Regions from separate parts of the Plantibacter sp. genome, predicted to be linked through region 2. Evidence: predicted binding sites of a transcription regulator. Region 2 holds the regulator's gene; each other region holds the start of a gene.
The links. The regulator LexA, encoded in region 2, represses DNA repair genes until DNA is damaged. The targets are predictions, from matches to a motif close to TCGAACANNTGTTCGA.
Positions count from the first base shown of each region.

Region 1 (4,151 bases), on a different contig from region 2:
GCCATGCCGAAGCCGCGGACGTTGCGCGAGGTCAGCACCTGCTTGCGGAGGAAGTCGAGCTTCATGTCGGCCGGGATGATCGGCATGCCCTTGTGGTTCGGCGCGAAGGACGCACCCATGTAGACGCCGAAGACCGCGAGCTGGACGCCGAGGAACGCGAACGCCATGCCGACGGGCAGGAAGAGGAAGATCGCGGCCAGGTACAGACCGACGCGGGCGACGATCATGCTGATCTCGGCGGCGCGGCCGTCGACCTTGCCCGGACCGAAGAGGGTCTTGAAGGACAGCGCGTGGAGGTTGATGCCCTCCAACATGAGGAGGGGGAAGAAGAGGTAGCCCTGCTTGCGGGTGATGAGGGCCTGCAGGCCCTTGGCCTTGGCAGCGTCCTCCTCGATGAAGGAGATCGTGTCGATCTCGATGTCGGGGTCCTTCGTGACCTGGTTCGGGTTCGCGTGGTGGCGCGTGTGCTTCGTCATCCACCACGAGTAGCTGATGCCGACGATGCCCGCCGCGAGGAACCGGCCGGCGCGGTCGTTCGCGCGGCCCGACTCGAAGACCTGGCGGTGCGAGGCCTCGTGGGCGAGGAAGGCGAACTGGGTGAGGATGATGCCGAGCGCGCCGGCGATGAGCAGCTGGAACCAGGACTCGCGGAGCAGGACGAACCCGGTGACGCAGCCGAGGAGCGCGATCACGAGGAACGAGAACGTGAGGATGTAGAACGTGCGGTGGCGGCGGAGGAGTCCCGCTTCGCGAACCGTCTTCAACAGCGACGAGTAGGAGCTGGTGACGTTCGCAGCGCCGGGCTTGCGGGGGCTCGTGGCACGAACCGGGCCGAGGATGGCTTCAGTTGACATGGGCACTCCGGAGGAATCGTGTCGACTTCCCAGCCGGGGCGATGAGCGGATGCTCGGACGAGCGCGAGCTCTGCAGATGGCCACAGCCTACGGTCGGTGTCTGAAGAATCACCCCACATCACGACATCCGACCCCAGATCAGGCCACTCACCCGCCAGTTGTCGAGAAAAGACGCAGAATTGGCCAATCCGTTACGTGTTCGGCTGCCGTTTCGAGCCGAGATGGGCTAACGTGGATCGAAGTTGTTGTGTTGCGCAGGTATTTCAAGCCGCGTTTCCACCGATGGATACGCTGCTTTTCTGAGGAGCGAGCAAAGAACACCGCGACGAACGGGCCCGAAAGTCGGGAACGGTCACTCATGAAAGAGGAAATACATGTCAACTGGAACTGTGAAGTGGTTCAACGCCGAAAAGGGCTTCGGATTCATCACTCCTGACGACGGCAGCGCCGACGTCTTCGCACACTTCTCCGCCATCGCGACGAGCGGCTACCGCTCGCTCGAGGAGAACCAGAAGGTCGAGTTCGAGACCAACCAGGGCCCCAAGGGCCTGCAGGCCGAGAACATCCGCCCCCTCTGATTCTCTGATCAGTCGGAGCTGACGATCCGAGCGGCCGGTCATTCCAGCCCTCGCGTCTGAGACACCGAGAACCGCCCCTGACGTTCGCGTCAGGGGCGGTTCTGTGTGTCCGGGGTGGGTTTCGTGTTTCCGGGGCGGTTCCGTTCCGCGCCTCCGGGCGACTCTCCTGCGGCTACTCCTGGACGGGGAGGATGAGCTCAGGACCATCGCCCTGCAACGGCGCCACCCGGTGGAAGACGAGCTGCTCCGCGACGTCGGTCGCTGCGGACACCATCTCGTCGACCTCGTCCTGGTCGGCCTCGTGGTGCGGATCGAGCCAGGCGTCCCAGCATTCCGGAGGCAGCGTCACGGGCGTCCGTGGGTGCAGCTCCTGCAAGGGACCGACCGCCGGCCGCGTGAGGATGGTCGCGCTCAGCACCCAACGCCGTGGGTCGTCGTCCGGTAGCGAGCGGTCGCGCCACCACGAGTAGAGGGCCGCGAAGACGATCGGTTCACCACCAGCGGTCTGCACGTAGTACGGGGTCTTCGTCGCACCCTCGGTGTGCCACTCGTAGTACCCGGCGGCAGGGACCAACGCGCGCTTCTGCTTGACCGATGGCGCGAACGTGGGCTTGGTGGTGACCTCCTCCGCGCGAGCGTTGAAGGTCGGGTACTGACTCTTCAACTCGGTGGCGAACGACGGCACGAGTGACCACCGCGCCGATTCGAGCCGGCGGACCACCGGCCCCGTCTTCACCGAGTCGAGGATGATCGGGATCTGCTCGGTCGGGCGCACGTTGTACGAGGGCCCGGGCAGCTCGGCAGCCGCGTGGTCGATGTCGAAGAGCTCGATGAGTTCCTCGGTGGATTCGGTCACGACGAAACGTCCGCACATGGGCCCAGCGTACCGGGCGCTGCTGACACCGCGGACCGCGTGTCGGTGGGATGCAGGACCATGGTCGAGTCATCCGTCAGTCGTCGTCGAGACCGGATCGAGCCGGTTGACTTGTTCGAAGATATGTTCGAATATTGAGCCATGGCCCTCCGCGCACTCGTCGACTCCCCCGTCAGGGCGGACACCGCGACCGAGCTGCACGAACTCCAGGGGCGCATCAAGCGGATGCAGGGGACGCGCCTCGACACCCGATCCCTGCCGACCGCTCCTGAGCTCTCCCGGCTCCTGCCCGGTGGCGCCCTCCAGGCCGGAGGCAGCTACTCCGTGCTCGGCTCCACGGCACTCGCCATGTCGCTCATGGCCGGACCGTCCGCAGCCGGGACCTGGTGCGCCGTCATCGGTCTCCCGTCGTTCGGCGTGGAGGCGGCGGCCTCCATGGGCATCGACCTCGAACGACTCGTCCTCGTCCCCCAGCCCGGTCCGGACTGGCTCACGGTCACCGCGGCCATGGCCGACGTCGCCGGCGTGCTCATCACAGCGCCTCCCGGACGGATCGCCCCGAGCGACGCCGCCAGACTCGCGGCTCGCCTCCGGCAGCGCGAGGCCGCACTGATCGTCCTCGGTTCCTGGCCGCAGAGCGATGCGACGTTGCGCGTGACCGAGAGCTCCTGGAGCGGCCTCGGGGCGGGGCACGGACATCTCCGGCATCGGCGGCTCACCGTCAGCTCGATGCTCGGCCAGGGGGCTGCGGGCCGGCCCAGGACCGCACACCTGACGCTGCCCCTGGGATCGACCGAGGGTCGCACCGCGCCGCTCGCCGGCTCCGGCCTCCTCGACGACGACACGGTCGTCCGGCTCCCGATGGTCGTGAACCGATGACGACCGAACCGCCTGCGGGACCGGTCGAGCGCACCATGGTCCTCTGGTGCCCCGACTGGCCGATCGTGGCGGCACGACTCTCCGGGACGCTGTCCGAGGACACGACCGACGCTCCGCTGGCCCTGGTCGAGCATGGTGAGGTCCTGGCCTGCGACGCCACCGCACGTCGAGCAGGAGTGCGGCGAGGACTCCGTGTCCGCGAGGCTGAGGCCCGCTGTCCGGAACTGGCGACCGCCGACTACGACCCGGTCGTCGACACCCGCGCCTTCGAGCCGATCCTCCTCGGCATCGAGGAGCTCATGCCGGGCGTCCAGCCCTTCCGGGCCGGGCTCTGCGCCATCCGATCCCGAGGACCGAGCAGATACTACGGCGGCGAGTCGGCTGCGGCGGAGGTCCTCCTGGCCCGCCTCGACGAGCTCGGTGTCCCCGATGCACGGATCGGCATCGCCGACGGCCCCTTCGCCGCGGAGCAGGCCGCGAGGTCCACCGCGTTCCAGCAGGACGGTTCCCGGATCATCGTCATCCCCTCCGGAGCCTCTCCCGCCTTCCTGGCCCCACTCCCCCTGTCCACACTCGGGCGCCCCGAACTCAGCTCACTGCTGCACCGGCTCGGGATCAGCACCCTGGGGGCGTTCGGCGCACTGCCCGCGACCGAGGTCCGCGACCGCTTCGGCCCCGACGGCGCCCGAGCGCACCGCCTCGCAGCCGGCGCGGACGCCCGAAGCGTCGTCCCTCGCGTGCCGCCGACGGAGCTGGCCGTGTCGATCGCCTTCGAGCCCCCGCTCGACCGCATCGACCAGCTGACCTTCGGGTTCCGGCAGTCCGCGGAACGGTTCATCACCGGCCTGGCCGAGGCCGGCCTCGTGACCACCGCGATCACGATCAGCATGCGGAGCGAGCGCGGGGAGCGCTCCACCCGCACCTGGCTCCACCCACGCTGGTTCACCGCCGGCGACGTCCTCGATC
Region 1 is NZ_JCACOF010000012.1:128,380-132,530, reverse strand. Features, by position in the region: gene AC5JOC_RS17915 (fatty acid desaturase family protein) at 1-854, opposite strand, end outside; gene AC5JOC_RS17910 (cold-shock protein) at 1,229-1,432, shown strand; gene AC5JOC_RS17905 (SOS response-associated peptidase) at 1,605-2,306, opposite strand; gene imuA' (DnaE2-dependent mutagenesis accessory factor ImuA') at 2,448-3,185, shown strand; gene AC5JOC_RS17895 (DNA polymerase Y family protein) at 3,182-4,151, shown strand, end outside.
Region 1: a site for LexA is predicted at 2,422-2,437, ahead of imuA' (DnaE2-dependent mutagenesis accessory factor ImuA'). Genes of this name have one in related genera too.

Region 2 (4,151 bases):
GTGCGTCCATCGCGGCCGAGCTCACCGCAGCGTCGGCCGCGCTCGACGATCGGCTCGCCGCGCCCGGGGTCGTCGATGCCGCCATCCGCGCACGGACGGCAGCGCTCGCACCAGCGGACTTCACCCGAGACGACTACCAGGAGCGCGCCACGGCGCAGGAGCAGGCGCTCGGCCTGCCGTTCCTCCCGACGACGACGATCGGTTCCTTCCCGCAGACCGGCGACATCCGTCGCGCCCGCGCGCAGCGGGTCGCCGGGACGCTCGACGAGGAGGCCTACGTCGAGACGATGCGCGCGGAGATCGGGCGCGTCGTGGCGCTGCAGGAGGACCTCGGGATCGACGTCGTCGTCCACGGTGAGCCCGAGCGCAACGACATGGTCCAGTACTTCGCCGAGCACCTCGACGGGTTCGCCGTGACGGAGCACGGGTGGGTGCAGTCCTACGGTTCGCGATGCACCCGTCCGTCGATCCTGTGGGGTGACGTCTCGCGGCCGGCGCCGATCACGGTCGAGTGGTCGGCCTACACGCAGTCGTTGACCACCAAGCCGGTGAAGGGCATGCTCACGGGCCCGGTGACGATCCTCGCCTGGTCGTTCGTGCGCGACGACCAACCGCTCGCCGAGACGGCGAACCAGGTCGCCCTCGCCCTGCGTGACGAGATCGCCGACCTGGAGCGGGCCGGCATCCGCATCATCCAGGTCGACGAACCCGCACTCCGCGAACTGCTCCCGCTCCGGCGGGCCGACCAGGGGCGGTACCTCGACTGGTCGGTGGGCTCCTTCCGGCTGGCGACCGCGGGCGTGCGCGCCGAGACGCAGATCCACACCCACCTCTGCTACTCCGAGTTCGGTGTGGTGATCGACGCGATCCGACGACTGGACGCCGACGTGACGAGCATCGAGGCGGCACGGTCTCGGATGGAGGTCGTGTCCGACATCCGGGCGAGTGGTTTCGACCACGGCATCGGCCCGGGCGTCTACGACATCCACTCGCCTCGGGTGCCGAGCGTCGCGGAGGTGACGGCGCTGCTCGAGATCGCGCTGGAGGGGATCCCGCAGCGCCAGGTCTGGGTGAACCCGGACTGCGGACTCAAGACGCGAGGCTACGAGGAGACGGTCGCCTCCCTCGCCAACATCGTCGAGGCCACGCGTGCGGTCCGCGCACGGGTCGGTGCGACCGGCTGACGTCGAGGGGCCTGCACGGACGAGGGCCGGGACGATCCACGGATCGTCCCGGCCCTCGTCGGTGTCGCGGAGTGGTCCGGTCGGTCAGACCGTCCGGAGCACGGCGACGACCTTGCCGAGGACCTCGGCGTGGTCGCCGAGGATCGGTTCGAAGGCCGAGTTCCGGGGGAGCAGCCAGGTGTGACCGTCGCGCTGGCGGAACACCTTCACGGTCGCCTCCTCGTCGAGCATCGCCGCGACGATCTCGCCGTTCTCGGCGGTCTTCTGCTCGCGGATGACGACCCAGTCGCCGTCGCAGATCGCGGCGTCGACCATCGAGTCGCCGACGACCTTCAGCATGAACAGACTGCCCTTGCCGACCAGCTGACGCGGCAGGGGGAAGATCTCCTCGACCTGCTGCTCGGCCGTGATCGGGATGCCGGCGGCGATGCGACCGACGAGCGGGACCATGGCGGCGTCGCCGACCGGGGGAGCGGAGTCGGGGTCGCTGCCCTCGACGGCGCTCGGCAGGTCGATGAGCACCTCGATGGCGCGGGGACGGTTGGGATCGCGTCGGAGGTATCCGCTGAGTTCGAGCTGTCCGAGTTGGTGCGTGACACTCGACAGGGAGGCGAGCCCGACGGCGTCGCCGATCTCGCGCATGCTCGGCGGATACCCGCGCTGTGAGACCGAACGCTGGATGACGTCGAGGATCGCCAGCTGCTTGTCGCTCAGGCTCTTCCGTCGCCGGGTGCCGCCGATCTGGCGCTCCCGGGCTCCGTCGCCCGCCGTGTTCGCTGCCATCTTCGCTCCTGCCCTGATCGGCTGTCGGTGACCGATGTCGGTGGGTGGTGGTGTACTGCTTCCAACACTCGAAACTGTATCCGCACCAGCTCGTCCAGACAAACATCTGTTCGAGCGTGTCGCCGATCCCGCGCGTCTCAGGTACGAAGACAGGGTTGAGTATTCGAACAATCGAAGATATATTCGGAACACAGGTTCGTATCCGGCACTCCTGGTCGAGTGTCGGGTACGAGTCCTCATCACACGATGAGCACACTCTTGGAGGGTTGACATGAGCGCAGCACTGATCGGGTCCCACCGGGCGCTTCCCGCACGGACGGCGCAGGCACCGACGCGTCAGACGCACCGTCCACACGCCGACTCCGCCTGACGAAGCGCGGTCGCGTCGTCTTCACCACGCTCGCCGCCATCCCGCTGGTCATCGGCGTCGCGGTCGTCGGACTCTCCGCAGGCGGTGCCGCGGCCAACACGGCGGCGGCGGGAGCCACGTTCACGTACATCACGGTCGACCCGGGCGAGTCGCTCTGGCAGCTGGCCGAGTCCATCGCACCCGACGCCGACCCGCGCGACGTCATCGCCGAGATCATGAACCTCAACCAGCTCAGCACCGCCGGTGTCGAGCCCGGGCAGCGCCTGGCGATCCCGCAGCGGTACGCGGCCGAGTAGGCCGACAATCGGCGGGTCACTCCGCGCTGGTTCTCAGCTATCGTCGATGGCGCGGTGCAACGACGCCCGCAGCATCGTCGGAGGCAAGCATGAGTACAGACGATCGGAGCCGCTCGCTGCTCCGGAAGAAGCCGATCGCGGAGATCGAGGATGAGACCTCCGGTTCGAAGCTGTTCAAGAGCCTCGGGCTCTGGCAACTCACGGCCATCGGGGTCGGTGGCATCATCGGGGTGGGGATCTTCTCCCTCGCCGGACTCGTCGCTCATGGGAGCGAGACCTCGCCCGCTGTCGGGCCGGCCGTCCTCTTCTCGTTCCTGATCGCGGGTCTCGCCTCCGCGGCCGCGGCGTTGTCGTACGCGGAGTTCGCCGGCATGATCCCGAGAGCCGGGTCCGCCTACACCTACGGGTATGTGGCGCTCGGCGAGATCATCGGCTGGTTCATCGGCTGGGACCTGTTGCTCGAGTACATCGCGATCGTCGCGGTGGTCGCGATCGGGATCTCCGGCTACTTCGACGCCTTCCTGTCCGGTATCGGGATCCACATGCCGGCCTGGATGACCTCGACCGCCGACGAGGGGAAGGGCGGCCTCGTCAATCTCCCCGCCATCTTCGTCTGTCTCCTCGTGACCTTCATCCTGAGCCGCGGGACGAAGGCCTTCGGTCGATTCGAGCTCGTCGCGGTCGGGATCAAGGTCCTGCTCATCCTGTTCATCATCGGCCTCGGGGTCTTCTACATCGACGGGGAGAACTACGATCCGTTCCTCCCCAGCGGTTTCGGGCCGGTGTTCGCCGGTGCCGCGACGGTCTTCTTCGCGGTCTTCGGATACGACGCGATGAGCACGGCGGCCGAGGAGGCGAAGGACGGCAAGAAGCACATGCCGAAGGCGATCATCCTCTCCCTCATCATCGCCATGCTCCTGTACGTCGCGGCCACCCTCGTCCTGACCGGCATGCAGAACTACACCGACATCGACCCCACCGCCGGGTTCGCATCGGCGTTCCAGAGCGTCGGCCTGCCCGTGGTGGCGACGATCATCTCCGTGTTCGCCGTCCTGTCGATCCTCACCGTGATGCTGACGTTCCTGTTGGGCGTCACCCGCGTCTGGTTCTCGATGAGTCGCGACGGTCTCCTTCCGCGGTGGTTCTCGCGCACGGACCGGCGAGGCGTGCCGCAGCGGGTGACCTGGATCGCCGGCGGCGCGGCAGCCGTCTTCGCCGGGGTGTTCCCGATCAAGCAGGTCGCCGACCTCACGAACATCGGCATCCTGGCCGCCTTCATCGTGGTCTGCGTGTCGGTGATCGTGTTCCGGTACACGAAGCCGGACGAGCCCCGCTCCTTCCGGTTGCCGTTGATGCCGTTCGTCCCGGCGTTCGGCGTCCTGGCGTCCGGCTTCCTGATCCTGCAGTTGCACTGGGAGACCTGGCTGCGGTTCGGGGTCTGGCTCGTGATCGGTCTCATCGTGTACTTCGCCTACGGGCGACGCCACTCGCTGTTGAACCCGGCGAGCCCCCGGCACG
Region 2 is NZ_JCACOF010000010.1:33,066-37,216, reverse strand. Features, by position in the region: gene metE (5-methyltetrahydropteroyltriglutamate--homocysteine S-methyltransferase) at 1-1,184, shown strand, start outside; gene lexA (transcriptional repressor LexA) at 1,269-1,967, opposite strand; gene AC5JOC_RS12405 (amino acid permease) at 2,723-4,151, shown strand, end outside.

Region 3 (4,151 bases), on a different contig from region 2:
CAGGTCAGGGCCGCCAGTTGGTCGGCGATGCCGAGGTTCAGCGGGACGTCGTCGAGCACCGAGAACCCCTCGGACCCGAGACGGTAGTTGACGGAGACGAGGACGACGCCGTCGCGAGCGAATGCGGTGCCGTCGTAGGCGTCGAGCGCGTTGGAGCCGTGGACGAACGAGCCTCCGTGGATCCAGACCATCACCGGGCGCAGGGCGGTCGACGGCTCGGTCGGTGTCCACACGTTGACGTTGAGGATCTCGTTCCCCGGCACGGTCACCGTGGAGAGGAGGTCGCCGACCGCGCCGGCATACGGGGCCTGCGGTGCGGTGGCGCCGGGCCGGGTCGCGTCGCGCGGCTCGTCCCAGGGCTCGACCGGCTGGGGGAGGCGGAACCGGTCGTCGCCGAACGGCGCCGCCGCATACGGGATGCCGAGGAAGCTGGAGACACCGCCTGCGCTGCGTCCGGTGACCGGGCCGCTGCCGGTGTCGACGGTGATCGGCGTGGGGCTGGTCGTCCGACCGGGTGTCGTCGTCGGCCGGTTCCAGCCCAGGGTCGATGCTCATACGCGTCCGTTCGTCGATGCTCGGGTGACCAACTGTATCGACGGCGGTCGTACGCGTGCCTGTGCATCGGACGGGAGACGGGTGCGGAAGACTGGAACGATGCAGATCCGTCCGTTCACCCCAGCCGACACCGACGCCGTCATCGCCCTCTGGCAGCACCGTCGGGCTCACCCGACCGTGGAACGACCCGGCGAAGGACATCGAGCGCAAGTCGACGACGCAGCCCGAGCTGTTCCTCGTCGCGGTGGATGCCGACGGTGCCGTCGTCGGCACCGCGATGGTGGGGTACGACGGCCACCGCGGATGGGTGCACTACCTGGCCGTGTCGCCGGCCCAGCAGGGTGGTGGACTCGGTCGGGGGCTCATGGCCGAGGCCGAGCGCCTGCTCATCGGACTCGGGTGCCCGAAGATCAACCTCATGGTCCGGACGGGCAACGACCGGGTGATCGGGTTCTACGAGGCGCTCGGGTACGGCACCGACGAGGTCGCGCTGCTCAGCAAGCGGCTCATCCCCGACGCCTGAGGCTCCGGGTCAGAAGAGGGTCGGCTGGACCTGCAGGCCGGTCGTGACGAACTCCGGCGCCCGCTTGCGCAGCTCGGCCCGCTCGCCGTACCCGTCGCGCAGCATGCCGAGTGCCGACGAGCGGACACCCCCGGTGGCGGGGTCCTCGGTGCCGCGCTCGAGCCCGTGATCGCGGATCATCGGGCGGATGCGCGCTGCCAGCCACTTCCGGTACTCCTTCGGGGCGTAGGCGCCGTCGGCGTACATCGAGGTGTACCGGTCGACGAGCTCGGGGTGCTCCCGCGACAGCCACTGCATGAACCAGGGTTTGACGCCGGCCTTCAGGTACAGGGTCGAGAAGAGGACGGTGCTCGCGCCGGCCTCGCGGATGCGCGACAGGGCGAGGTCGAGGTGGTCGACGGTGTCGGTCAGGTAGGGGAGGATCGGCATCATGAAGACCCCGACGTCGAAGCCGAGGTCGGCAGCGGCGCGGACGGTCGCGAGTCTGGCCGCCGCCGTCGGGGTGCCGGGCTCGATCGACTGCTGCAGCTCGTCGTCGTAGATGGCGATCGACATGGCGAGGTCGACCGGCACGCGCTCAGCGACCTCGGCCAGGAGGGGCAGGTCGCGCCGGAGCAGCGTGCCCTTCGTCAGGATCGAGAACGGGGTTCCCGAGTCGGCGAGGGCCTTGATGATCCCCGGCATGAGGCGGTACTTGCCCTCGGCGCGCTGGTACGGGTCGGTGTTCGTGCCGAGTGCCACCGGGTGCCTGCCCCAGCTCGCCTTCGCGAGCTCCTTCTCGAGGACCTCGGCGACGTTCACCTTGACGATGAGCTGCGAGTCGAAGTCCTTCCCGGCATCGAGGTCCAGGTACGAATGCGTCGGTCGGGCGAAGCAGTACACGCAGGCATGGGAGCAGCCCCGATAGGGGTTGATGGTCCACCCGAACGGCATCACGGACTGGCCGGGCACGCGGTTGAGTGCGGACTTCGCGAGCACCTCGTGGAAGGTGATCCCGGCGAACTCGGGCGTCTGGACGCTGCGCACGAGGTTGTTCAGCTTCGCGAGGCCCGGCAGCGCCGACGTCGTCTCAACCCCGAGTTCCTGTCCGCTCCACCGCATGCCTCCATTAGAACATACGTTCGAGTGCTGCGGGTGACTCCGGACGATCAGTTCCGGATGACGGGACCCGGACCGGCGGCGAGGCTCCACCACAGGAGAGCGGCGCTCACGAGCCAGAAGGCGACCATGAAGCACCAGTCTCGGGTGCGGAACGGGATGCGGGTCCGCTCCGTCCGCTGCGGATGGGCGCCGAACGCGCGGGAGTCCATGGCGAGCGCGACCCGCTCCGCGTGACGGATGGCACCGGCCAGCAGCGGCACGACGGTGCCGGCGGCCCGGCGGACGGCGGCGATCGGTCCGCGACCCTCGGCCATGCCGCGGACCCGGTGGGCGGAACGGATGACCTCCAGCTCGTGCCCGAACCGCGGCACGAACCGGTAGGCGGCGAGCGCCGTGTACCCGATCCGGTACGGGCACGTGCAGCTGCTGGATCATCGCGCGCACGAACTCCGGGCCGGTCGAGGTGAGGCCGCCGATGCAGGCGAGGACGAGGAGGGCCGCGAGCCGCAGTGCCGTCGCGAGGCCGACGAGCAGCGCCCCGAGGAAGAACCGGTAGTCGCCGACCTGGAACAGCAGGACGGACTGGTCGACGCGGCTCGGGTCGGTCCACAGGCCGAAGCTGAACGACATGATCGCGACGATGAGCGGCAGCGCCACGAAGAGCAGGAGGGCGACCGTCCGCGTGAGGCTGGCCCCGACGAGGATGACCACGACCGCGAGGGCGATGAACAGCGCCGGCGTGACCGGGTCCCTCGTGAACGCGAGCAGGATCATCACCGGGAGCGGAGCGCCGAGCTTCGCGAGCGGGTTCAACCGGTACAGGAATCGACCGGCCGGTGCCGTGCCCGAGGCGTACGGGTCGATCGTCGTGGCGCTCATCGGGCGGCCGCCCCGGGCAGGTCGTCGAGTCTCGACAGGTGCCGCCAGTCGGGGTGGTTCGCCAGCGAGCGCATCGCCTGGGCGAGCGGTGGTGGGCGGAGCCCCGCGCGGCGCAGGAGCTCGTCGTCGCCGAGGACCGCGGCGGTCGTGTCGTGGGCGAGCAGGCGACCGCCGGCCATCACCGCGACGTGACTCGCGTGATCGGCGACGAGCTGGAGGTCGTGGGTCACGACGAGGACCGTGGTGCCCTGCGCGTTGAGTCCGGCGAGGAGGTCCAGGAGCTCGTTCGCCCGCGCCCGGTCCTGACCGAAGGTCGGTTCGTCGAGCGCGAGCACCGGAGCTCCGGCGATGAGGGCGCTCCCGACGGACAGCCGGCGCTTCTGGCCGCCGGACAGGAGGAACGGGTGCACGTCGCGTGCGGATTCCAGGCCGAACCGCCGCAGCAGGTCGTCGACGCGCCGCTCGATCTCGGTGTCGTCGACGCCCCGGATCCGCAGGCCGTGCGCGAGTTCGTCGTGGACGGTGTGGGCGATGAACTGGTGCTCGGGGTTCTGGAAGACGAAGCCGATGTGCGCCGCGATCGTCCGGACGTCGCTGCGCCCCGGGTCGATCCCGCCGACGTCGATGCGCCCGCGGGGAGGCCGGACCACCCCGGCGATCGCCTGGAGCAGGGTCGTCTTGCCGGCACCGTTCGTCCCGATCACCGCGAGGAAGTCGCCCGTCCCGACCTCGAGGCTCACCTCGTGGAGGATCGGGGTGCGCCGGCGGCCGCGACCGCGTTCGACGCTGAGCCGGTCGACGCGGACCGCCACCGACCGCTCGGCGGTGACCGGGGCGACGGGTGCTGTCGGCGGCGTCGGCAGTGCGGTCGCGTCGAGTGCGGCGGTCAGCTCGGCGGGTGTCAGGGGGAGGTCCGGCAGCAGCGACACCGCCCTCCCGCAGTCGCAGGGCCGCGAGCGTCGCGACCGGGAGCCAGACGCCCATCGCGAGGAGTTCGTCGAGGTGGCCGAGCAGGACGTCGCGGGTCGGGCCGTCGAAGGCGAGCCGCCCGTCACGATCGAGGACGACGACCCGGTCGACGAGGTCGATGGCG
Region 3 is NZ_JCACOF010000001.1:172,522-176,672, reverse strand. Features, by position in the region: gene AC5JOC_RS00815 (carboxylesterase/lipase family protein) at 1-488, opposite strand, end outside; gene AC5JOC_RS00810 (GNAT family acetyltransferase) at 611-1,078, shown strand; gene AC5JOC_RS00805 (Rv2578c family radical SAM protein) at 1,088-2,179, opposite strand; gene AC5JOC_RS00800 (energy-coupling factor ABC transporter ATP-binding protein) at 3,055-3,987, opposite strand; gene AC5JOC_RS00795 (hypothetical protein) at 4,061-4,151, shown strand, end outside.
Region 3: a site for LexA is predicted at 2,188-2,203, ahead of AC5JOC_RS00805 (Rv2578c family radical SAM protein). Genes of this name have one in related genera too.